One region of the Desulfosporosinus sp. SYSU MS00001 genome, then DNA from elsewhere that is predicted to be linked to it. Evidence: riboswitches for the same ligand, from Rfam matches in the RefSeq annotation. Region 1 holds a riboswitch; each other region holds the start of a gene.
What was found. Region 1 has a riboswitch for cyclic di-GMP ahead of ACPUYX_RS09260 (methyl-accepting chemotaxis protein). Riboswitches for the same ligand answer to the same signal wherever they lie in the genome.
Positions count from the first base shown of each region.

Region 2: another riboswitch for cyclic di-GMP. It lies ahead of ACPUYX_RS14605 (ATP-binding protein); the one in region 1 lies ahead of ACPUYX_RS09260 (methyl-accepting chemotaxis protein).
Region 3: another riboswitch for cyclic di-GMP. It lies ahead of ACPUYX_RS16605 (HD-GYP domain-containing protein); the one in region 1 lies ahead of ACPUYX_RS09260 (methyl-accepting chemotaxis protein).
Region 4: another riboswitch for cyclic di-GMP. It lies ahead of ACPUYX_RS03900 (methyl-accepting chemotaxis protein); the one in region 1 lies ahead of ACPUYX_RS09260 (methyl-accepting chemotaxis protein).

Region 1 is NZ_JBNFTW010000004.1:117,859-123,457, forward strand. Features, by position in the region: gene purB (adenylosuccinate lyase) at 1-478, shown strand, start outside; gene ACPUYX_RS09250 (adenylosuccinate synthase) at 543-1,826, shown strand; tRNA gene ACPUYX_RS09255 (tRNA-Lys) at 1,899-1,974, shown strand; cyclic di-GMP riboswitch class I at 2,065-2,146, shown strand; gene ACPUYX_RS09260 (methyl-accepting chemotaxis protein) at 2,228-3,994, shown strand; tRNA gene ACPUYX_RS09265 (tRNA-Glu) at 4,101-4,176, shown strand; tRNA gene ACPUYX_RS09270 (tRNA-Phe) at 4,183-4,258, shown strand; gene ACPUYX_RS09275 (cell wall-binding repeat-containing protein) at 4,628-5,038, shown strand; tRNA gene ACPUYX_RS09280 (tRNA-Gly) at 5,411-5,485, opposite strand.
Region 2 is NZ_JBNFTW010000008.1:24,774-30,372, forward strand. Features, by position in the region: gene ACPUYX_RS14600 (1,4-dihydroxy-2-naphthoate polyprenyltransferase) at 1-100, shown strand, start outside; gene ACPUYX_RS14605 (ATP-binding protein) at 77-1,306, opposite strand; cyclic di-GMP riboswitch class II at 1,649-1,735, opposite strand; gene ACPUYX_RS14610 (winged helix-turn-helix transcriptional regulator) at 1,871-2,011, shown strand; gene ACPUYX_RS14615 (class I SAM-dependent methyltransferase) at 2,229-3,035, opposite strand; gene ACPUYX_RS14620 (multidrug efflux MFS transporter) at 3,102-4,310, opposite strand; gene ACPUYX_RS14625 (LysR family transcriptional regulator) at 4,430-5,323, opposite strand; gene ACPUYX_RS14630 (YeiH family protein) at 5,567-5,599, shown strand, end outside.
Region 3 is NZ_JBNFTW010000010.1:65,674-71,272, reverse strand. Features, by position in the region: gene ACPUYX_RS16610 (GerAB/ArcD/ProY family transporter) at 110-1,219, shown strand; gene ACPUYX_RS16605 (HD-GYP domain-containing protein) at 1,175-2,272, opposite strand; cyclic di-GMP riboswitch class I at 2,361-2,444, opposite strand; gene ACPUYX_RS16600 (D-alanyl-D-alanine carboxypeptidase family protein) at 2,778-4,013, shown strand; gene ACPUYX_RS16595 (CBS domain-containing protein) at 4,203-4,664, opposite strand; gene ACPUYX_RS16590 (MFS transporter) at 4,730-5,599, opposite strand, start outside.
Region 4 is NZ_JBNFTW010000002.1:107,390-112,988, reverse strand. Features, by position in the region: gene ACPUYX_RS03920 (MFS transporter) at 1-337, opposite strand, end outside; gene uxuA (mannonate dehydratase) at 422-1,495, opposite strand; gene ACPUYX_RS03910 (GntR family transcriptional regulator) at 1,708-2,391, opposite strand; gene ACPUYX_RS03905 (SHOCT domain-containing protein) at 2,671-3,033, opposite strand; cyclic di-GMP riboswitch class I at 3,386-3,469, shown strand; gene ACPUYX_RS03900 (methyl-accepting chemotaxis protein) at 3,675-5,387, shown strand.

The sequences.
Region 1 (5,599 bases):
CTGCGAACAGGTGAGCGGCATGGCAAGACTTTTGAGAGGCAATGCCTTAGCGGCGATGGAGAACATAGCTCTCTGGCATGAAAGGGATATGAGCCATAGTTCGGTGGAACGAGTAATTTTGCCGGATAGTTGCCTGCTCTTGGACCATATGCTCAGGCAAATGACCCGCATTATCTCCGGCTTGAAAATTCACGAAGAACAAATGAAGCGAAATCTGCAGAAAACCTATGGCTTAACGTCATCACAACGCGTTCTCCTGGCATTAGTGGAACATGGATGTATGCGGGAAGAAGCTTACGCTTGGGTTCAGCAGGATGCTTTTCAAGCTTGGGATCAAGGAAAAGATTTTATCGAGGTTGTTTCTCAAGATACGCGTATAGGCAATTATTTAACGGAAAAGGACTTGCAAAGTCTTTTTGATTTAAGCTATCATCTCCAACATGTTGATGATATTTTCAAACGGTTGGGTTTAGAGTAGAATGTTTTGAACTGGGAACTTTAGTTTAAAGGGATGTTAGATTGAAAGACGGGGGGAATTATTGATGGCTGGAGTTATATTAATTGGATCTCAATGGGGAGACGAAGGGAAAGGTAAGATTACGGATTTCCTTGCGGAAAAGGCGAATATGGTCGTTAGATATCAAGGCGGTAATAATGCGGGACACACCGTTGTCGCTGATGGAGAGGAATTTAAGCTGCACCTTATCCCCTCCGGAATTCTCTACCAGGATAAGACTTGTGTCATTGGCAATGGCGTAGTCATTGATCCTAAAGTTTTATTGGAAGAACTTAGTTATCTGGAAAAGCGAGGAATTAAAACCGGGAAGCTGCTAATTAGCAGCAATGCCCACGTAATTATGCCTTATCACCTGGTATTAGACGGTTTGGAAGAAGAGGCTCGTGGGGACCATAAAATTGGAACAACGAAACGGGGTATTGGTCCTGCTTATATGGATAAGGCCTCACGAGTTGGAATTCGTGTTATCGATCTACTCGACAAAGAAGAGTTTGCTGAGAAACTGCGTCGAAATTTAGAAGAGAAGAATAACCTTTTTGTCAAAGTTTATGGTAAAGAAGCCATGAAATTTGAAGATATCTATGACACTTACTTAGGATATGCTGAGCAGCTTCGCCCGATGGTTACAGATAGTTCATTAGCCATAGACGAATGCCTAAGAAGTGGGGAAAAAGTGCTTTTTGAAGGTGCTCAAGGTACTTTACTGGACATAGATCATGGCACGTATCCCTTTGTAACTTCCTCCAATCCGATTGCCGGGGGAGCCTGTGTCGGTGCAGGCGTTGGACCTACGCGTATTGATCATGTTGTTGGGGTTGTTAAAGCCTATACCACACGTGTTGGGGAAGGCCCCTTCCCTACAGAACTTCTCGATGATGTAGGTGAAGAAATGCGGGCCAATGGACACGAATTCGGAACGACAACCGGCCGCCCTCGTCGCTGTGGCTGGTTTGATGCTTTGATTGCTCGCTATGCAGCACGTGTCAGCGGGATTTCAGATTTTGCAGTCACAAAACTTGATGTCCTTACAGGATTAAAAACAGTAAAAATTTGTGTCGGTTATCGGGTCAATGATGAAGTTATCTACGAATTACCTCAAAGTCAGAAGATCTTTAAACGTTGTAAACCTGTGTATGAGGAACTACCGGGATGGCAGGAAGATCTGACCCATGTGCGTCGCTTTGAGGAGCTGCCTCAGGCCGCTCAGCAATACATTAAGCGGATTGAAGAATTGACAGGTGTTACTGCAACGCTAATTGCGGTTGGCCCAGGCCGGGAACAAACTATTGTACGGGGATCAATTTTTTAAATAATAAAAGTTTGTTGCAAAAAATTGAATCTTGACACATTTGCAACTTTCCTGTAAGATTTAGACCGGTAAGAGCCATTAGCTCAGTCGGTAGAGCACCTGACTTTTAATCAGGGTGTCCCGCGTTCGAGTCGCGGATGGCTCACCATCCTTCTTTGGAAACCCATGGGGGTTTGAGCGGAAAGGCAGGTTAGCTGAATTTTAGTGAAACCTGGATTTACATATTGAAACATAGAGGGTTTGAAAAAGGCAAACCCAGTGAGAACTGGGGACGCAAAGCTACGGGTCTTCCATATGAGGATGATGGCCGAGTTACCAAATAGGACTCAGTCGCTGTCCCTTGCGGACGGCGATTTTGTTTTAAGTAGATCAATTAATTTCGTAAGGGAAGGGTGTCAAGATTGAAAAAAATTAAATATCGGATTTTACTGCTCTTATTGATTACCGCATTAATTATGGGTTGTATTCTCGGAGGCTATAATATTTACAGCGTCATTACATCGGAACAAGCTAATATAGCTCAATATCGCACAACATTGTACGAACAATTCGATAGGCAAATTAAGCTTGAAGTTCAAACTGCTTATAGTTTAGTTCAAGATATCTATAATAAACAACAAAAAGGGGAATTGACTCCTGAGCAAGCCAAAACTATGGCTGCTGATTTAGTCAGAAATCTGCGTTTTGACCAAACTAATTATTTTTGGATAGATACAACAGAAGGGATAAACGTTGTTCTGCTTGGCAGAACGGATGAAGGTAAATCACGCTTTAATTCTAAGGACAGTAGGGGTAAATATTTCGTTCAAGATTTTATTAACAATGGGATTAAATCTGGCGGGGGGTATACAGACTATACCTTCGCTAAACCAAATCAGACTGAGCTCCTCCCGAAAAGAAGCTACACTTTGCTGTTTAAGCCCTATAACTGGGTTATAGGCACAGGCAACTGGGTCGATGACATGGATAAACTCGTTGCGATTAAACAGCAACAGGTTATGAAAGCCGGGCAATTAAGCGTCATCTATACCGTTTTGTCTCTGATCTTAGCATTTGGAGTTGCTTTAGTGTTGGGGACAATTATGAGTAATAAACTTTCCAAACAGATCGGTGAAGTAGCGAATACTGCCGGTGAAATTGCCAATGGAAATTTAAATGTTAAAAAACTTAATGACAGTTCTAAAGATGAACTAGGCCAACTGGGTAAAGCATTTAATATAATGGCGGATAACCTCAGGCAATTGGTTCAACAAGTATCCTCCTCTGCTGCTCAGGTAGCTTCTTCCTCAGAAGAACTTAGTGCAGGAGCTGAACAATCCGCCCAAGCATCCAGCCAAGTGGCTTCAGCCATCATGGAGGTTTCTAAGGGGGCCGAAAAACAGCTGAATGCTATGAATGAATCATCTGCTATTGTTGAGGAGATGTCAGCGGGGATTCAGCAAATGGTGGAAAACGCTAAGGTTGTCGTACAGTCTTCTGAAAAAACGGCCCTTTCTGCTTCAGAAGGAAGCGCGGCCATTGATAAAACAATTCAACAAATGGCGACCATTGATCAAACTGTAACCGGTTCGGCAGAAGTTGTTATGACATTAGGGGAACGGTCAAAAGAAATCGGGCAAATCGTTGATACTATATCAGGGATTGCTGAACAAACGAATCTGCTTGCTCTGAATGCCGCGATTGAGGCAGCTCGTGCCGGGGATCAGGGAAGGGGTTTTGCTGTAGTCGCTGATGAAGTTCGAAAACTGGCTGAACAATCCCAAGTGGCTTCACAACAGATCGCTTCATTAATCCACGAAATACAGCAGGATACCCAGAAGGCCGTCTTATCGATAAATGAAGGAACACATCAGGTGAAACTCGGCACTGAGGTCGCTGAAACTGCAGGAACAGCCTTTAGCCAGATATCGTCTTTAATTGAAGACGTTACGAAACAAGTCGAAGAAATTTCAGAAGAGATACAACAAATGGCCTTGGGTAACGAACGAATAGTCGCTTCGGTCTCAGAGGTCTTCGAGACAAGCCGGAGCATTACAGATCAGACCCAGACGGTATCTGCAGCCACAGAGGAACAAACCGCTTCGGTTCAGGAAATCGCCTCCTCCAGTAAAGTGCTGTCTACTATGGCTGAAGAATTGCAAGCAGCTTTAAATAAGTTTAATGTTTAACATCCTTTTATAAGAGTACTTGACACCTGGCGAGCTTTCCTGTAAAATTCATATCTGTGAGCGAGGTTTTTGGGCTTCTAAGCAAAGGACCACTCACACGAGAAAAGGCCCGTTGGTCAAGCGGTCTAAGACATCGCCCTTTCACGGCGGCTACACGGGTTCGAATCCCGTACGGGTCACCATTAAATGCCTCGGTAGCTCAGTCGGTAGAGCAGAGGACTGAAAATCCTCGTGTCGGCGGTTCGATTCCGTCCTGAGGCACCATTCAAAAGTTCAAGTTACAAAAATAATCTTATTACATCACTAAATAAGAGTCCTAAAACTTTCCTTCAGAGAGTATTAGGGCTCTTTTTTATTGCTCGTTCTAAATTGTGATTTCTCTGATTAAAGCAGGATTTATAACATAAATAAAAAAAGCTGTAAGTATTTTATTAACTTTCGTGCTCAAGCTTCAGTCATCAATATGAATAGGATACGTAACAATTGATTAGGTAAAGATGGGGGGTTTTTAGAATAAGGGGTTAGAAGGAAGGAAATTGATTCCTTTATGTGAAATAAAAGTTAAAATTAACAAAATGAGGTGAATAACTTTGCCTTAGAAGAAAGATCTTTTTTAGTTTTGCTTTTATCTTTATGCTTGTTCTTTATTTTACTGTACCAGCTTTTGCGAGTACTACACCAATTACTACCAGGCTAGCAGGTATCGACAGGTATAATACTGCTGCAGTCATAGCAATTAATGGCTGGAAACAGTCTGATTATGCTGTTATAGCTTACGGAGAAAATTATCCTGATGCTTTATCTGCAGCGCCCTTGGCCAGCAAATGCCTGATTGATACAACAATCAACCAAGATGCCGAATATTCGTTGCCATCATCGGTTCCCGCCAAGCAATATAATGGAGTTCCCAACTGCATTGTTAAAGTTAATTGGCATCCCTCTTCGATCAATACAAGTAAAGTTGGAAGATATACTTTCATCGGCACCGCAGATGGATATAATGGGATTGTAACATTAACTGTAAAAATTACTGGCAACGAATAGCCTTCTTACGATTCTGTAAAATAAAATCATCCTATTGTAACTAGAATAGGGGTACAGAACTATTTTCAGCATCTTAAGAGTAAAAATTATTACTATTAAGTTGAGAGAAAATTAATAATTCGGCACTTAATGATAAGTCTCCCCGCACAGGAAATTCATTAAAATGTCCGATATATTCGTAGTTCTTTATTGTTTACAGCAATAGATCTCGAGCAATTTTAAACGAAGAAAATCATTTTAATTTTTTATAATCGAAGTATTTGCATTGATCTTTTAATTGCTTTGCTTTAAAGGATGGTTACAAGCCTCGGTCTACACGAAAAGGGGGCTAGGATTTCTTTTTTGGAAATCCTAGCCCCCTGTAACTTCATATGGAGCGGACGACGAGATTCGAACTCGCGATCCTCGGCTTGGGAAGCCAATGCTCTACCGCTGAGCCACGTCCGCGTAATCACCTTTCTAGTTCAAACAATATACCAGTTTACCTGACAAAGGAAATTATAAGCGTTATGATCAAATATGTCAACTCATCATTATAGAAAAACATATACTGTCGCATTT
Region 2 (5,599 bases), on a different contig from region 1:
CGATACAGCTCAAACCAATACAATGTTTGGACTTTTGTTATGTATAGGATTATACATTACGCAAATTTCGGCTATATTAACTAGCCATTTTGGGCACTAATATTGGGAAACATACAAAAAACACTGTTCCTCTAGGATTACTCTTGAAGTTAATTGTCGCGTTATGACGATTAGCAATATCGTAACAAGTACTTAACCCTAACCCTGTTCCATTCTCTTTCGTTGTAAAAAACGGTGTTCCAATATCATTTAAGTATTCTATTGGAATGCCGCCCCCTTCATCCTCGATACATAATACCACCTGACTATTCTCGACATAGGTAGACATACACAATGTTCCCCCCGCTTGCATCGCCTCTAAACCATTACGACACAAATTAAGCACTAGCTGCGAAATCTCATCCGGATTTAGTAAGATCTTAGGCGTTTCTCCGGGCAGAAACTTTATTTGTTTATCCTGAGAAAGAGAATCTGCTTCAAGTAAAGGATACAAGTGTCTTAAAATCTCATTGATATTTAGGTGATCTTGTTCTTTTGGAGAATGACGTGAAAGGGAGAGAAAATCCGAAATAATTTTGTTTGCACGATCAAGCTCATTGATCATGAGCATAAAGGTATCTCCTTGTAATTGAAACTCTGGTTTGGAGCCAAGCAGCTGGAGGAATCCCCGTACCGTTGTAATTGGATTCCTGATTTCATGGGTTATTCCAGCTGCCATTTGGCCTACTAAATTAAAACGTTCCAGATTGACCATTTCTAGATGTAAGCGTGTCAATTCCTGCTCAGCTTTTTTTCGCTCCGTTATATCATAAAGGGTTTTAATGACAAGCCTTGTTCCATTCACATCCATAAACGGTTGGATTTTAACCTCGTAAATTTTACTATTGTAAAAAATTTCCTCATCTTTTATGGGTTGCCCTGTAAAGAACGCTTCCTTTATTCTACAGTTCTCACATGGTCTATTCCTCTTGAGCATGTTATAGCAAAACTTACCATTCCTTTCGCCAAATTCCAAAAGATAATTACGATTAACAAAGTGTACTTCATAAGTTTCTCCTACAACAATCACTATTCCTGGAAGACTGTTAAATAAATCAAACATACGTTGACGATCTTCTTTTATTGCCTCTTCTCGTTTCCTTTGCTCATTATGTATCCGTATAAAGAGGCTGCCGGTAAACCAGCCCAATAATATCCATAGCCAAGAAATTCTTAAAGAGTGATTATGGGAATCTAGCCATCTGTCAAACAAAAAAAGAATGAATCCAATACTTAATCCTATAAGCACATATTTTCTTTCTTTCATAGTTACTCCCTCAACATCAAAGGACTCAATTTTTATCCAGTTTTGAAGACCCCCACTCCTACAAGTGGGGGTGGGTCCTTCGTTAACTTCAGCTGGGGTAGAGTCCCCCTTCGCCGCTAAGTATTCCTATTGGGAAAGGCGACTCGGCAATAATGTCCACTGGACATTATTGTATCTGAAGCCCCGATGTTCAGCTTTAGCTGAACGAGTTCACTGGGGCTAGTTCCAAACTATATATCTATTAACCTGTATCTTGACCTTTTCGGCCAACAAAACCCGGGATTAAAAACAATCTTAATTCTTTCAAAATTATTCCTCCCCAAATAAAAAACCTGGTTTACTTAAAAACCAGGCCGGTTGCGCTACTCGTTCCACATGTATAAAGCGCCCAAATTATCCAATACATGCTTCAAAACTTCCTAATTATATATTAAATTAGCAAAAAGGAAATAATTATGTTAAAAACTCTTTCATGTGTAGTATAACATAGATATACTGTATAATTTGTCACAATTTGTATCTAATGTTAGAAAAAGTTTTCTGCATTTGCAAGGCACGGCAACCTTGACCAGACAGTTGCGGACTTTGGAAGAAAACGGACTTATTCTTCGTAAGGTCTATCATCAAGTTCCCCCAAAAGTAGAATATTCATTAACCGAGATTAGAAGTGAATTTAATGAAGTTCTGGAAAAGTTAGAAGTGTAGGGAAGAAAGTATATTAATTATTCCAGAAATAAAAAACTGCAGGACACATTTTAACTCATCTAGAGCACCTTTTGTCCTGCAGTTACTGCTATCGTTTATAAATACTCTTAAACAGACCTTTGCCTTCGGAATATGGTAACTACTTTCTCAAGAAAAGTCATGCTATAACCTAGAAGCTCCCTTTGATGTACCATAAAGTCTTAAAACATAGTTTAGATTATTTAATGCCTATGCGCAGGCGATAACAGAAGTCAATACTAAATTCAGTATTACTGTAGATCTCTAATATTTTCTCCTGAAACCTTACTAAGTAGGGATTAATCCTATCCTTATCTTCTTTGAGAATAGCTTGTAATCCACCTTGGCTTAAGGCAAGCTTAATTAATCTCTGAGCAGTACAGTTTTCAGAATTCGAAAATACGATCTCCCTTACATAGCGAAATTCTTGACTATTTTTTATGTTCGTAAGATGGTTGTCTTTGTTCCATCTCACAAAACTATCTTTTAGCTTAGGATGGTTAGACTCAATTTCCGCAACCTTTTCAAAGAGCAGGCTGTATGCCAGCTCGGCTTCCCAGTTACAAACCGGCGGCCAATCATAATCATAAACTGCAAAAACGCCGCCTATCGTCAGCAGCCTCGACACTTCCTTCAATGTTTGTTGAGGGTTCATCCAGTGAAATGACTGCGAACAGGTAATGATATCTGCACAATTATTCTCCAATCCTGTATCGTTGGAAAAGGCAGAAATGAATTCAATATTGCTAAGATTAGCTAGTTTCTCTTTAGCTATCCTTTGCATATCCACACTAGGCTCTATTCCTATAATCTGACGACTCACATCGCTCCAGATTGCTGTGGAGAGGCCTGTGCCGCATCCCAAATCAACAACCAGCGATGGATTGCGTCCTAAATAGTTTAATAAAATTTCTTTTACCTTTTCAGGACTTTGGGGACGTGAGTTATTATAAATATCAGCAAATCCCAAAAACCTGTCGGCATTAAGCTTTACGTTTTCTGGCATTTAAAGCCTTCCTTTCCAAGTTGATAAATCACATACTTTCAGAATGAGTTCACTTGCCAGTGCCGGTTAACCCGAGCAATTGGGAGCAGATGCTTCATATTGTCCTTTACCCGTTCTGTAAACCCAAAAAGCATTGATGAGAAGTAATATACTTGTAGAAAAGAACACATAATGGAAACCCCAGAAGGCTGCCATCTGGCCCCCTAATACAGGGCCCACGACGTTACCTAAATTTTGAGCTGCATTATTATACCCAAATATTCTACCTGAAATTGTTTCCGGAATGTTACTTTTCAGAAGCGAATTAATCGATGGCAAAAAGCCGGCGGTTGCCATGCCCATTATGAAGCGTAAAATAATAAGCTGCCAGGCATTTCGGACATATGCTTGAGGAATTATAATTACAGCTGCCCCAAGGAGGCAGACAAATAGCACCGAATATGGCCCTACCCTGTCTGATAGTTTACCCAGGAGGGGAGCAATAAGGACATTAGCCAATCCCACAGCAGAAACGACTGCTCCGGAAATAATCGCAACATGATTGGCGTTATTCATTAAAAGCTTGACGTAAATGGTAACAATGGGTTCAATCGACATACTGGCTAATTGAAGCATAAACGAGGTTATAAACATTGCTATCAGGATCTTGGGCTTGTCAATAGTCTTCCAAAATTCTTGACCGGACAGCCGAGCCGAGTTGTTCGGTACAAAGTCTTCATGGATAAACAGTAAAGCAATTAGAAATGCCAAAAACAGAAATCCCCCAGTGACATAAAAAACATGGCGCAAACCGATAAGTTCAGATAAAGTACCACCAACAAGAGGACCGATTAAGGAGCCTCCAACTGACCCGGAAGTAAGAGTACCCAGAGCCCAACCGGCACGGTCTTTGGGAGTTTGAGAGGAAACAAGGGTTATCGCTGCCGGTACATAACCAGATATGGCACCCATTAAGAGACGGAGGCCAACAAGTTCATAAACATTATGAACGAATCCGATTAAAACCATAATCACAGCCATCCCCAGACTTGCTCTTAACAACATCAGCTTGCGGCCATGTATATCGGCCAGTTTGCCCCAAAGCGGGGAGACAATAGCGGCGGAGAGAGCAGTTGCACCAAAAGCAACACCGGACCACTCTTCAACTCTGGCTATATTATGAACACCTAATTGTTGGATGTAAACGGGAAGAAAAGGAATTACAAGGTTCATACCAGCCATCGTGGCAAAGGAGCCGAACCAACAGATAATTAAGTTACGCTTCCACATCGTCATAAGTTGTTAGTTGTTCCTTTCAATGTTTAAGTTATTTATACCTAAACATTTTAGCGTCATTTATATAAAGATACAAATGATATATCCCTCAATTTTGCCGGTATTCGGGTTGGTATTACTTACAATTCAAATAGTCTTAATTTCTCCAGAAATTCCTCAACTGCTTTAGAACTTGCCGGTTCTTGGCTGTGCAGAATGCTTAGTTTGCGGGAAAACTGGAGTTTTTCTTTGGTCTTAATCGGTATTGTTTTAATTACCTTAGCGGCTATTTCTTTGTGAACAACAAGACGGGATACAATCGTAATCCCAAGACCATTAATCACTGCTTCTTTAACTCCCTCATTGCTGCTAAAGACAAAAGAACGGTTCATCTTTACTCCTAAGGACTTCAAAAGATCATCGCTGAAAGAACGAGTTCCTGAACCAGATTCCCTTAAAATCCAAACCTGATCTTGAAGATCTTCAGCGGAAACTTTGCTGAGCTTACTTAATGGATGCCCGTTAGGAACAATTAAAAGCATGTCATCATGCATAAAAGGTTCTTCTTCAATGCCGGGAAGGCTCACTTGGCCTTCGACAATCCCAATGTCCAGTTGGTTTTGGTGGAGCAATTGAGCAATTTCTTCTGTATTAGCAATTGTTACCGATACCTCAACATTAGGATAATTTTCCGAAACTTCCGCTAAAAAACGGGGCAAGACATATTCACCGATTGTAAAACTGGCGCCGATTTTCAAAGCTCCTGTGACGACATGACGAAGATCATTAATTTCACTTTTTGCCTGATCATAATGACTGAGAATCTCTCTGGCATGCCGAAATAAGGCTTCTCCGGCCGGAGTAAGACTGAGACGCCTTGAAGAACGATGCAGAAGTTTGGCACCGAACTCATTTTCTAAGTTGCGGATATGGAGACTAACGCTTGGCTGGGATAAAAACAGCTCTTCAGCGGCCCGAGAAAAACTGTTTTGCTCAATAACTGTCACAAATACTTTAAGAGATTCCGTAATCAAGACCCATAACCTCCTTAAAATTGACCTGAAAATTGCTGCCCTGATTTGAGATGCGTGTACATATTAAATAACCAAATGCTTAACATTAGACATCTAGATTGTAAGTCTAAATTGCAGCCTTTATATTTAAGTGCAGAAACCTGAAATCAACGTCTTTAATAATGAGCCTGTTCCGGAACAATAGGTTAAAAGCTTTCAGGAAATTTTGTATGGTATGGAAGGGTTGAAGAAATGTCTCATAACATGGAAATTCCAGCGGTAACATTACAGAAATCG
Region 3 (5,599 bases), on a different contig from region 1:
TAAGGATAATTGAAGGATTGACGGGTAAAACTATTGGATACCATGTTTGTTTTCAAAATTTGACACAACTGGTAAAGCAAACGTGAGAAGGTTCAAACGGGAAGGGACTATGGAAAGAATTTCAGCACACCAATTCATGACCTTAGGAGCATCTGTACTCATGGGCGGAACGTTCCTTCTCATTGCCACTTTTGTTACCGAAGCAGGCGGACGGGACGGTTGGATGTCTATTATGCCTGCCTTTGCATTAACAATTCCTTACGGTATTATGATACTTTCATTATCAGCCCGATACCCCGAAAAAAATTTGTTGGATATTTCGGGAATTATCTTTGGGAAATGGACTGAAAAAATTATAGGTTCTCTCTATATTGTAATATCCGGTTACTATGGCGGGTTACTCTTAGCTTTTATCGGAATTATTTACGAACAATCCATAATGCCCTTAGTGCCTCGTTGGGTCCTTTACCTTGGTGGTCTGCTGCTAGTATTCTATTTAGCATCTACTGGAATTGAAGTCTTTGCTCGCTTTTCTGAAGTCCTCCTGCCCGTCATCGTTGTGGCCTTAGTTTTTAACATTGTCCTAACATTTCCGCGCATTGAACAAAATGAACTTCTTCCTTTCTTTGAAAACGGAGTTAAACCCCTTTTATGGGGCGCTCTTAAAGTAATACCTTTTCCCATGGTCTATTCCATGTTCTTAGCAGGAATCATTACATTTCTGCCCCAGAACAATCAGCAAGAAATAAGCCAATTTAAGACGGGGATTTGGCGAGCAGCTTTTCTTGTAGGAATTTTAAATACCATCGTAGTTTTAAGTCAAATTCTTGTCTTTGGACCAAGAGAAACAATTCGTCTATCCTTTGGCATTCTTGAATTAGGTAAAATGGTAGAAATAAGCAGGACCGTGGCTGGTGTAGAATCCTTATTTATGGGAGTTTGGCTCGGTGCCTTAGTGATAAAATGTTGCGCTTTTTTTTACATGACCACTTGGGGATTAGAAACAGTTCTAAATTTAAAAGGAATAAAATGGCGGCTCCTATTAGGTGCTACATTTCTTGGAATCGCTTTCGGAGTTAAAAAGGGATTCTATTTAAGTACAAAACTTTCTTTTGTTGAAAGTTATCTTATTTTCCCTTTCGTTTTTGTTTGGATTCCCATCCTCTGGATAACCTCACATTGGAAGGTTAAACTCAACACGCCCAATAAAACGAGTTAAATCTTGCATTAAATCTACATATTGTGCCTTATTGAGAAACCGTCCTTTGTTATCTCTTAACAGACGAATCAAAGGCCGTGTAGGCATTTGCACGGGAACAGCCGCAACGACTCCTATTTCACCGGTATTGAGTGTTACAACTGCATTTTCCGGATATAAGATAAGGCTTTCACGAAAAGCTTTAACAACTGTAGGATTATAACCTTTTCCCGCCCCAGCAATGATCATCTCCAAAGCATAGTAAGGCGGCAAACCTTTTCGATAGGGTCTGTCAGCAGTTAATGCTTCGAATACATCGGTAACAGCTACAATTTGGGCATCGAGATGAATATCATCCTTTTTATACCCGCAAGGATAGCCAGTGCCATTCCAGCGTTCATGATGTTTAACGACTGTCTCTAATACACTTGGCAATACCCGAGAGTTTTTCAACATATCCGCGCCAAACTGTGGATGCTGCTTCATAAGAAGCAGCTCTTTCGCCGTCAAAGTTCCAGGTTTATTCAAAACTTCTTTAGGAATATTCAATTTACCCAAATCATGCAAAAGTGCTCCCAGAGTTAAATGCCTAAGTTTCTTCTCGCTATACCTCAAACGCCTGGCTGTCAACGTTGCTAAAATTGCTACGTTCAGACTATGCGCAAAAGTCCCATAATCATGATGTTTAAATTGTTCAACATCAAGTCGGACCAAATTCAAATTTAAATATACATTAATAGGTCTTAATTGTTTGATAATTGTTTCCACTAGATTAATTGTATGTTCTATCTGTTCTTGACTAATAAGTTTTGCCTCATGATAAATACTCCATAAAGAACCAACTAATTTAACATAGACATCCTTAGGAAAAGCTTTAACAACATTTGACGAACGATTTTCATCTTCTTTTCTCTCCCAAATAAAAACCTCCCTATTTTCAAGAAGATCTCGGATACCTTCTGTGATTGGTTGTCCTTTATGTAATAACAATACACCCACTTTATCAAATAAATCGGCATTCGCTGTCCTGCTCACTGCTAAATTCGTATGGACTTGCTTTAACAACCAATTCAAGAATTCTCCCTCCTCTTTATCTCCCTTAACCCTTCCTTATTATAAATAAAAAACGCCGAACTCAATGAACGGCGACACAGTTTCTTTGTTTGGTAACCCGGCTGTCTATCATCCTTTAGCTAGACCCGTGGCTTTGCGTCCTCAGCTCTCACTGAGTTTGCCTTTATCACTGAATGTTAAATTATCGATTATCTCCTTACATCATTAAACAGTTTTGTATCACTGAAAGGTAGTATATTATAAGATATGATAAAGTACAACATCATTTAACCATTATAACGTATTTTTATCATATTATTACATTATTTCTAAATTTGTGACAAACATCAAATTTAATTTGACATAATCTAAGTTTATGTGACCCATTTCACTTCCGTGGATATACTAATTACCTATTATAAACTTATGTCTAAAATAACTATTTTGCAAAGAAACCATTTGTCGAAACCGAACTCTTCCTGTAAAATTAAACTGTTCCTATTAATCTATTTAAGGAGGTTTTTTTATGTCTGGGACTCCGTCCACTTCCCCATCTCACAAGGTTTCGATGGTTCCCATCAAAGGAATTTTGGTTTTGCTCATTGTAATCTTAATTTGTGCTCTGGCTGTTGGTCGTTATAATGGCCCTCTGCCGGGTGTAGAAGCGAAACTAGCTACAACGTCCTCTTCATTGCCCGGTCATTTTTCGGTCACATTTCCCGAACAGGGTGAATCAGCTGTTGGCACAGAAAATTTAGGGGTCATAACGTCAACGCCAAACCAAACATCCGTACCAATTGCCAGCGTTACAAAAATTATGACTGCTTATTTAGTCTTAAAAGCTCATCCTTTACAACCTGGTCAAGACGGTCCCGCTTTAACTATGAGTGCTCAAGATTTCGCTGGTTATCAAAACGCTTTAAGCAACGGCTATTCATATTTAAAGATTGAAGAAGGGGAAACCCTCACTGAAAGGCAACTCCTGGAAGGTTTATTACTCCCTTCGGGAGACAATGTTGCCGATACCCTTGGCCGCTGGGTAGCCGGATCTGATGAAGCTTTTGTTGCTAAAATGAACGAAACCGCAAAATTGCTTGGCATGACTAAAACACACTATGCAGATGCCAGCGGTGTCAGCGAAACGACAGTCAGCACCGCTGTAGATCAAATAAAAATTGCCCAAGCAGCCATGCAAGACCCTGTTTTTCGTCAAATTGTTGCCATGCCGCAAGCGACTCTTCCTGTTGCCGGAACAGTCTACAATGTCAATAGTATGGTAGGAAAACATGGCATTACAGGCATTAAAACAGGATCCACAACAGCGGCAGGCGGTTGTTTTGTATCGGCAGCGCCCGTTGTAGTTGGCGATGAAACCCATTACATTATTGGTGCGGTCTTAGGGCAAATTACTCAGCAATCTCTCCAAAGTGCGCTCCAAGCAAATGTTGACATAATGGATCAAGTTCGCTCTCAATTCAAACTCTATACCTTAGACCAACCTGCCTCTGGTTATGGCGAACTTACAACAGCTTGGGACAGCAACAGTCCGTTAAAAGCGTCTAAGCCTGTAAAAATCTTCGGATATCCTGGAATGAAAGTCAACTATTCCATAGATATCCAAACTACTAAATTACCAATCACAGCCAACAGTAATAGCGCCGCTTTGAAAATCAAATCCGGTGAAGAAGTCCAATCTATTCCGCTTCAAAATTTACAACCCATAAATTCGCCCGGATTTTTATGGCGACTTATTCGTTTCTAATAAGGGAGTAATTGTCTTCCCTTTAAAGCTGCTTGAAATAAGTGTTTTCTGCAAAATCGTATTAAACCTTGGGTAGCTCCCTAGTTCGATAAAAGTTAATGTGCAACGACAAAAGCCCCCTACTTGGAACTGATAAGGACCAGTTTCAGGTTGGGGGCTCTATTATGTGAATGCTTTCTCGGGCTAATCTTATTTAATAAAGTTATTTACGATATAACGCACAATGTCTCCACGACTAATAATACCTACAAGTTTCCCCTGGGAAACAACAGGGACCTTCTTTATTTTCTTGTTACCTAAGACTTTGGCCACTTGATCCAGATCCTCTTCTGCTTCCACAGTTATGACCCGTTTAGTGGCGATTTCCATAACATTGCAATTCATGAGATTTTTAATTTTATCATCAAAGGTTTCCGTATCCACCCACGAAGCTGAATTAAAAGCGTCGATAAAGAATATCTTTGGATCCTGATAGCCAATATTTTTCATGATATCACCATCGCTGATAAAACCGATCGGTTCATTCTTAGCATTGATGACAGGAACGCCGCTGATCCGATGTTCCACAAAAGCCTGAAGGACCGTTTTTACTGAATCATAATTACTTACCGATACGACCTGCTTTACCATAGTTTCAAATGCTTTTGCCATAATTACCCCACCCCTTTAAAGTAATTGTTAATTTTATCGTAGTATTTATAAAAAAATTTCATTGACTATTGAAGAGGCTGAGTCGTTTTTCCTCGCATATAGGAAGCTACCGCCCCAATAACCGATAATACTGCAGAAATGTAAAAAGCAATTCGCAAACTTGACATGACTGCAGGAGCAATTAGTTTAGGAAAGAAGACCGTACCAAGAATCAGCTGTTGACTCGCCTGAGGCAAATTATGGAGAACAGCCGAAGGTAACAATTGGGCCATCGGATTATAACCTAAAAAGGCAGCAAACAAAGCTCCCGTCGGCGGCAGGCTGGCAACTGTTTGGGCGGCCGCTGCCGGAACTCCGGCACTGATAAGTCCTTGGTACATGGTGGCAGGCAAATGATGAGCTAAGCCAATGATCAAGATGCTGAAATACAATGTCATACTTAAAGCCGAGCCTGTATTTTGTAATGTAGCACGCATCCCGGAAGAAGCTCCCCGATGCTCGGGAGGAACAGTATTCATGATAGCCGTTGTATTAGGAGCAGCAAACATCCCCATTCCTATACCGGCAATCAGCAATATAATAACAAAGGGCAAATAACTGAAATTGGCCGGCAAAAGAGTTAATAATATAAAAGCAAGCGTTGATAATAGCATGCCAATTGTGGCAAAACCGCGAGCGCCGAAACGGTCCGAAAGAAAGCCGCTTATAGGTCCCATGACAAAAAAGCCTAACATCATAGGCAGCATATAAATCCCCGCCCACAAGGGTGTTTGCTCAAAACTATAGCCGTGGAGAGGAAGCCAAATTCCCTGGAGCCAGATGATCAGCATGAACTGTAATCCGCCTCGAGCTACTGATGATAAAAACAAACTAAGATTACCGGCTGCAAAAGCTCTGATTTTAAATAATTCTAAGCGAAACATAGGTGTCTCGGT
Region 4 (5,599 bases), on a different contig from region 1:
GAGGCCCTTCACCAAAACCAAAAATAACACGGATAAAGAAGAGCGAAATAAAATTAAAAGCCCCTGCTGTTAAAGCACAAAAGATTGACCAAACAGCCATAGCATAACCCATAACTCTTCTCGGACCAACTACGTCTGATAAGAATCCGCCAATAAAATTGAAAAGTGCATAGCCGACAAAAAAACTGCTTAAGATTAGGCCTGAAGCAAACGGCGTTAATGAAAATTTCTTCGATAAAATCGGCAGGGCAACGGACATTGCTGATCTATCCACATAATTGATAGCATTGGACAAAAATAACATCGTTACAATCGTCCAGCGATACTTCTTAAACATCTATCATATCCCTCCATAGTTTTTATTAGCCTCGGCAGGTTAAAGTCTTAAGACCATTTCTCAACAGAGATAGATATCTTAGAATTAACACCTGCTTTTAGATATTGCATCCCAAAGACCTAACAAGTAATTTGCTCCAATGGCCCTGTCATATAATCCATAACCTGGTCTTCCCTTTTCCTCCCAAATCATACGGCCGTGATCGGGGCGAATAGGTCCCGTAAAACCAATGTCATAAAAGGCTTTCATAATTTCATAGATATCCAAAGACGAGTTTACATCCTTATGGGCTACTTCATTAAAAACACCGGGTTCGTGAATTTGGATATTTCTCACATGGCCAAAATGAATTCTTCCCAGTTTGCCAAAATAGCGGATGATCTCCGGTATATTATTCTCGGGATTAGCCCCTAATGATCCAGTACAAAGAGTTATACCGTTATAAGGACTATCAACCAAATGAATAAGACGCTCTAAATTTGATTTTGAAGTAATGATTCGGGGAAGGCCAAAGACAGACCAGGGTGGATCATCGGGATGAATTGCCATTTTTATATCACACTCTTCGGCGACGGGAATAACACCCTCCAGAAAATATTGCAGGTTCTTAAAGAGCTTGTCTTCATCAAAATCGCGGTACATTTCAAATAAGCTTTTTAATTCTGTTAAGCGTTCTTTTTCCCATCCGGGCAGAACAAAACCATTTGAACCTTTCTCCATCTCTGCGACAAGAACCCGAGGATCTAAATTTCGCAGCTTCCTGTCATCATAGGCTAAGGCCGTTGACCCATCCATAAGTTCTTTAGCTAATTCCGTTCGAGTCCAGTCAAAGACCGGCATAAAATTATAACAAACGACCTTTACGCCTGCTCGTGCAAGATTCCGCAATGTTTTGTTGTAATTCTCAATATAGAGATCACGACTAGGCAGCCCTAATTTAATATCCTCGTGTATATTGACACTTTCGATGGTTTCAAAAAGCAAGCCATAACTTTCGATATCATACTTTACGTTCATGATATCGTCTAACGGCCACACTTCTCCTACGGGGATATCAAATAAGGCAGTCACGACTCCTTCCATGCCGGGAATTTGTTTAATGTACGGTAAAGAAACACTGTCATGTTTTTTACCATACCAGCGAAAACTCATTTTCACGCGCCCTATCCTCCTCGTCTAATTATTTTATCTCCAGACCAGAACCCAGACCCCTTTCTTAATTTATACTAATTATACTACCATACTAGTTATATTAGTCAATGTTATTTAGACGATTGAGAGATAAAAAATCACCCCATTTATGGGAGTATAAAGTTAATTTCCCATAAAGAGGTGATTCGTATTTTTGGTTTTAGTTAAGTTTGTTTAATTTAGATAAAATAGTGCCTGAATTCAATGAGTAAATCTTCAATATCGATACGAATTTTATTTAGGTGTTTTTGAATCGTTTTAGCTGCTAAGGATAGATTTTTTTCTCGGATGGCTCGAACCAAATCTTCATGCTGACTTAGAAGCTCAGGCCAATCATGTTTGCCGGCAACATTCAACATCCTTACTCTGTTATAATGGGTACTCATTTGTTGGATTAGTGACCAAATACGACCCTTTCTGCACCCTTCGAAGATACACCTATGTAAAGCTTCATCAAGCTCAAAAAACTTCAGATAATTTTCTTCTTCTACACATAATTCCTGAAGGGTTATGTTAGACTGCAGTTCGAATAACTTATCTGCAGGAAATTCTTTAACCGCGAGATTTATGACTTCCTTCTCTATAGTTTCACGTAAGAAGAAGGATTCTTCTACATTCTCAACATCTAATAAAGAAACTCTTGTTCCTTTTTGAGGCAATATATCCAGCAGATATTCGCTTTCCAGCTGAATAAAAGCCTCTCGGACAGGAGTCCTGCTTACATTCAGCAATATGGAAATATCCTTTTCTGACAAGGCACTTCCTGGGGGAAGCCTTAAATTCATAATATTTTCTTTCAAACAACGATAGACATATTCACGTGTTGACTCGTGAGACAATCGTTCCGAGACGGCAATGTCCATACAGTACTCCAATCTTTTTGTACTAGTATACCAGTTTTTTGGTCCTACAGCCAACAGTGAATTACATCGGAAAGTTCCTAGCAAATTTAACCTCGTCTCCTACCCATTTAGGTTGGGGGATGAATTGCCGTATATCCGCAATAGTTGGTCGGCATGAATCCAGATATTTCGGCTTAAAAATTATAAAACCTATAAAAGCGATAAAGCCCAAGAAATATTCCAAATTTAGGAAATTCTTGGGCAGAAGACTTTATTTAACGTGCGAATTCCTGATTCTTCTTAACCTGTTTTCGTTTCAGACATGTAACCTAACGTCTTTTTCCTTGTCATATAATCCTCCATGTCAATTTCTCCGCGGGCATAGCGCTCATTCAGCAATTCAAGAGCTTTATCACTCTGTTTATTAACTGAAAGGAGAAATTCACCTAAGTGTTTAACAGTATAGAATATTAGCAGGAGAACAGCGATTGCGATAATAAAATGTAGCCCCATGTTAATTAAGGCGTAAACGTTTAAACCGCTACTTATTACATTGCTGCCGCCACTGTTGGGAACAGAGAAATTAGAACCAGGAGCATTGGGAATAGGCGTAATATGCCCCTGACTACTTCCAAAACTAAAGCCTCCACTGTAGGGATTCATGGTTCGACTCACCTCCTTTTTGTCCTAACGTTACTCTAAACCAGACATTTGGTATTTTCGTGACTAAAGTGTGATTGTTCTATAAAGGTTTTGCGTCTAAGAATATAAACGATGGACTTTTAACACCATTTTGAATGATGGTTCTGGTGTATGGACCTATCACTGCTGTTACATCACGGCAACATAAAGTACAGTCCCTGGTTAGTGGGCTGTACTTTATCTTTATTTTAATGGGCTTACTGTTTAATAAATTTTGATAAAGTCATTAAGATACTGTCAACATCAACATTCGAGAAATTAAAGGTAGTATTATAACTATACGAAAGAGTTCTGTACAAAAAAATTATGGGATGGACGATAAAGGCAAACTTGGCGAAAGCCAAGGACGCAAAGCTATGGGTCTTCCAGTTAAGCTGATGACTGCCAAGCTTCCGAAACGCTCATATCGCCATACCGCAAAGGTGTGGCGATTTTTATTTCCACCCTAAAATCCTAATAAAAGGAGGGCTCAAATCCTCAGCAACAGATGCTGCGCTTAAAGCGAATGATGAAAGAAAACGTATTAAGTAAACAACTAAAATGTGTTAGACGAGATAAGTCAACTAATTTTGCCAAATACCAATAATTTGGAGGCGCTATGTATGAGTTGGTTTAGAAATTGGGAAATTCGGAAAAAGATTTTAGCCTTGGTCGTAATCATGGTATTGTTCATCTGTGCAGTGGGTTTTGTTGGTTACCACTTTAGTTCCGTCGACAATTCTCAAATGGATGATATCTATGCAAATTACCTTCTGTCTGTTAAATACATAAATGATGCGCGAGCTTTGTCCAGGGCTGATGAATCAGATACCTTTCATTATTTTTTAGTCAAAGATAAAACCACTCAACAAAAGTTGCAAGACGAGATCATTTCTCTCTCTGATGACTTTGATAAAAGTTATGCTTCCTACTTGAAATTAGCTAATAACTCCTATGAAAAAGAAAAAGTATCGAAAATTAATCAGGAGTTAACCGCCTTTAGAACTGAACAGCAAAAAGCAATAGCGCTGGTCAAACAGGGAAATCCAACGGCTTATGAATATTTCGCTAATAACGCTCAAGCACATCTCGATACGATAAATACGACCCTGCAAGAACTTGCTGATTTCTGTGCCCAAAAAGCAGATACTATCTATACTCAAAATGACTCGACAAATATTGATGCCCAAAGAGTCATCATTGTTTTAACCCTCATCGCGGCTCTTTTGGGTCTTCTGATCAGTTATCTAATTTCTAATTTAATTACCATTAACCTTAAGAAAGTCTTAGCCGGGGTAGAACGAGTTTCAAATGGTGATTTGACAGTTGAAGATGTTATTGTCAAGGGAAACGATGAGTCAGGTAAGTTAGCCCAGAGTTTTAACCTTATGAAAAAACACCTCCTTGAACTAGTTAACCAGGTTAGTCATACCTCACAACAAGTAACTGCATCATCTGAAGAACTTAGTGCCATTATTGAAGAAAACACACAAGCTGCCAATCAGATCGCCTCATCCATGGAGCTTGTTGCCAACGAGACCGAAAAAGAGGCTATGGCTGTTGATGACGTAACTTCTTCTATTGAACAAATTTCTGCCAGCACCCAGGAAGTTGCGGCCAGCAGCAGTGAAATTGCCGACTCGATGACAAAAACATTGATGACAACTCAAGCCGGCCAAAAGGCTTTGGATGAAGTAACCTTCCAGATGACTAACATCAGTGACGGGACAAATATCATTCAAGAACGTATTGAAGGTCTTTCAATCAGCTCTAAAAAAATCAGCACCATCATTCAGTTTATAACTCAAATTTCGGAACAAACCAATTTACTAGCTTTAAACGCCGCAATTGAGGCAGCAAGAGCAGGAGAAAATGGCCGTGGATTTGCGGTGGTGGCTGAAGAAGTACGAAAACTTGCTGAGCAGTCACGAAAATCGACAACAGAAATCACTGCTCTTATTGAGCAAAATAATGAAAACATCGATTTAGCAGTTACTGCAATGGACCATGAAGTTAAAAATGTAAAAGAAGGCCTTGATGTCGTAAATGTCGCTGAACAATCATTTAAGGAGATCAGCAAACTTGTTGAGTCTGTTACAACTCAAATCGAAGAAATAACAGCAACGGTTCAACAAGTGTCAATTGGTGCTCAGCAGCTGGCAACTTCAGCCGAAAAAATAGATACCTATAGTAAGGAGACTGCTTCTCAAGCCCAAACAGTATCTGCAGGCATCGAGGAACAAGCAGCATCAATGGAACAAATAGCCTCATCTGCCAATATACTGGCTTCCTTAGCCACAGAAATTCAAAGTGTCATTGGCAAATTTATTGTTTAGAACCAAAAATCCGTAAAGAGGCTTTTGCAAAATGCATAAACGCCCCTCATAAACAAAACCCTGCATAAATAGTGGTTTAAATTCTCCACTTATATGCAGAGTTTTATTTATAAAAACGGATAGATATTCATTATGCAACAGTTCCTGCCCACCCTATTCCTTCTTCTAATCAGCCATAAACCACCAAGAGTGAGCAGCAGCACTGCTCCTAC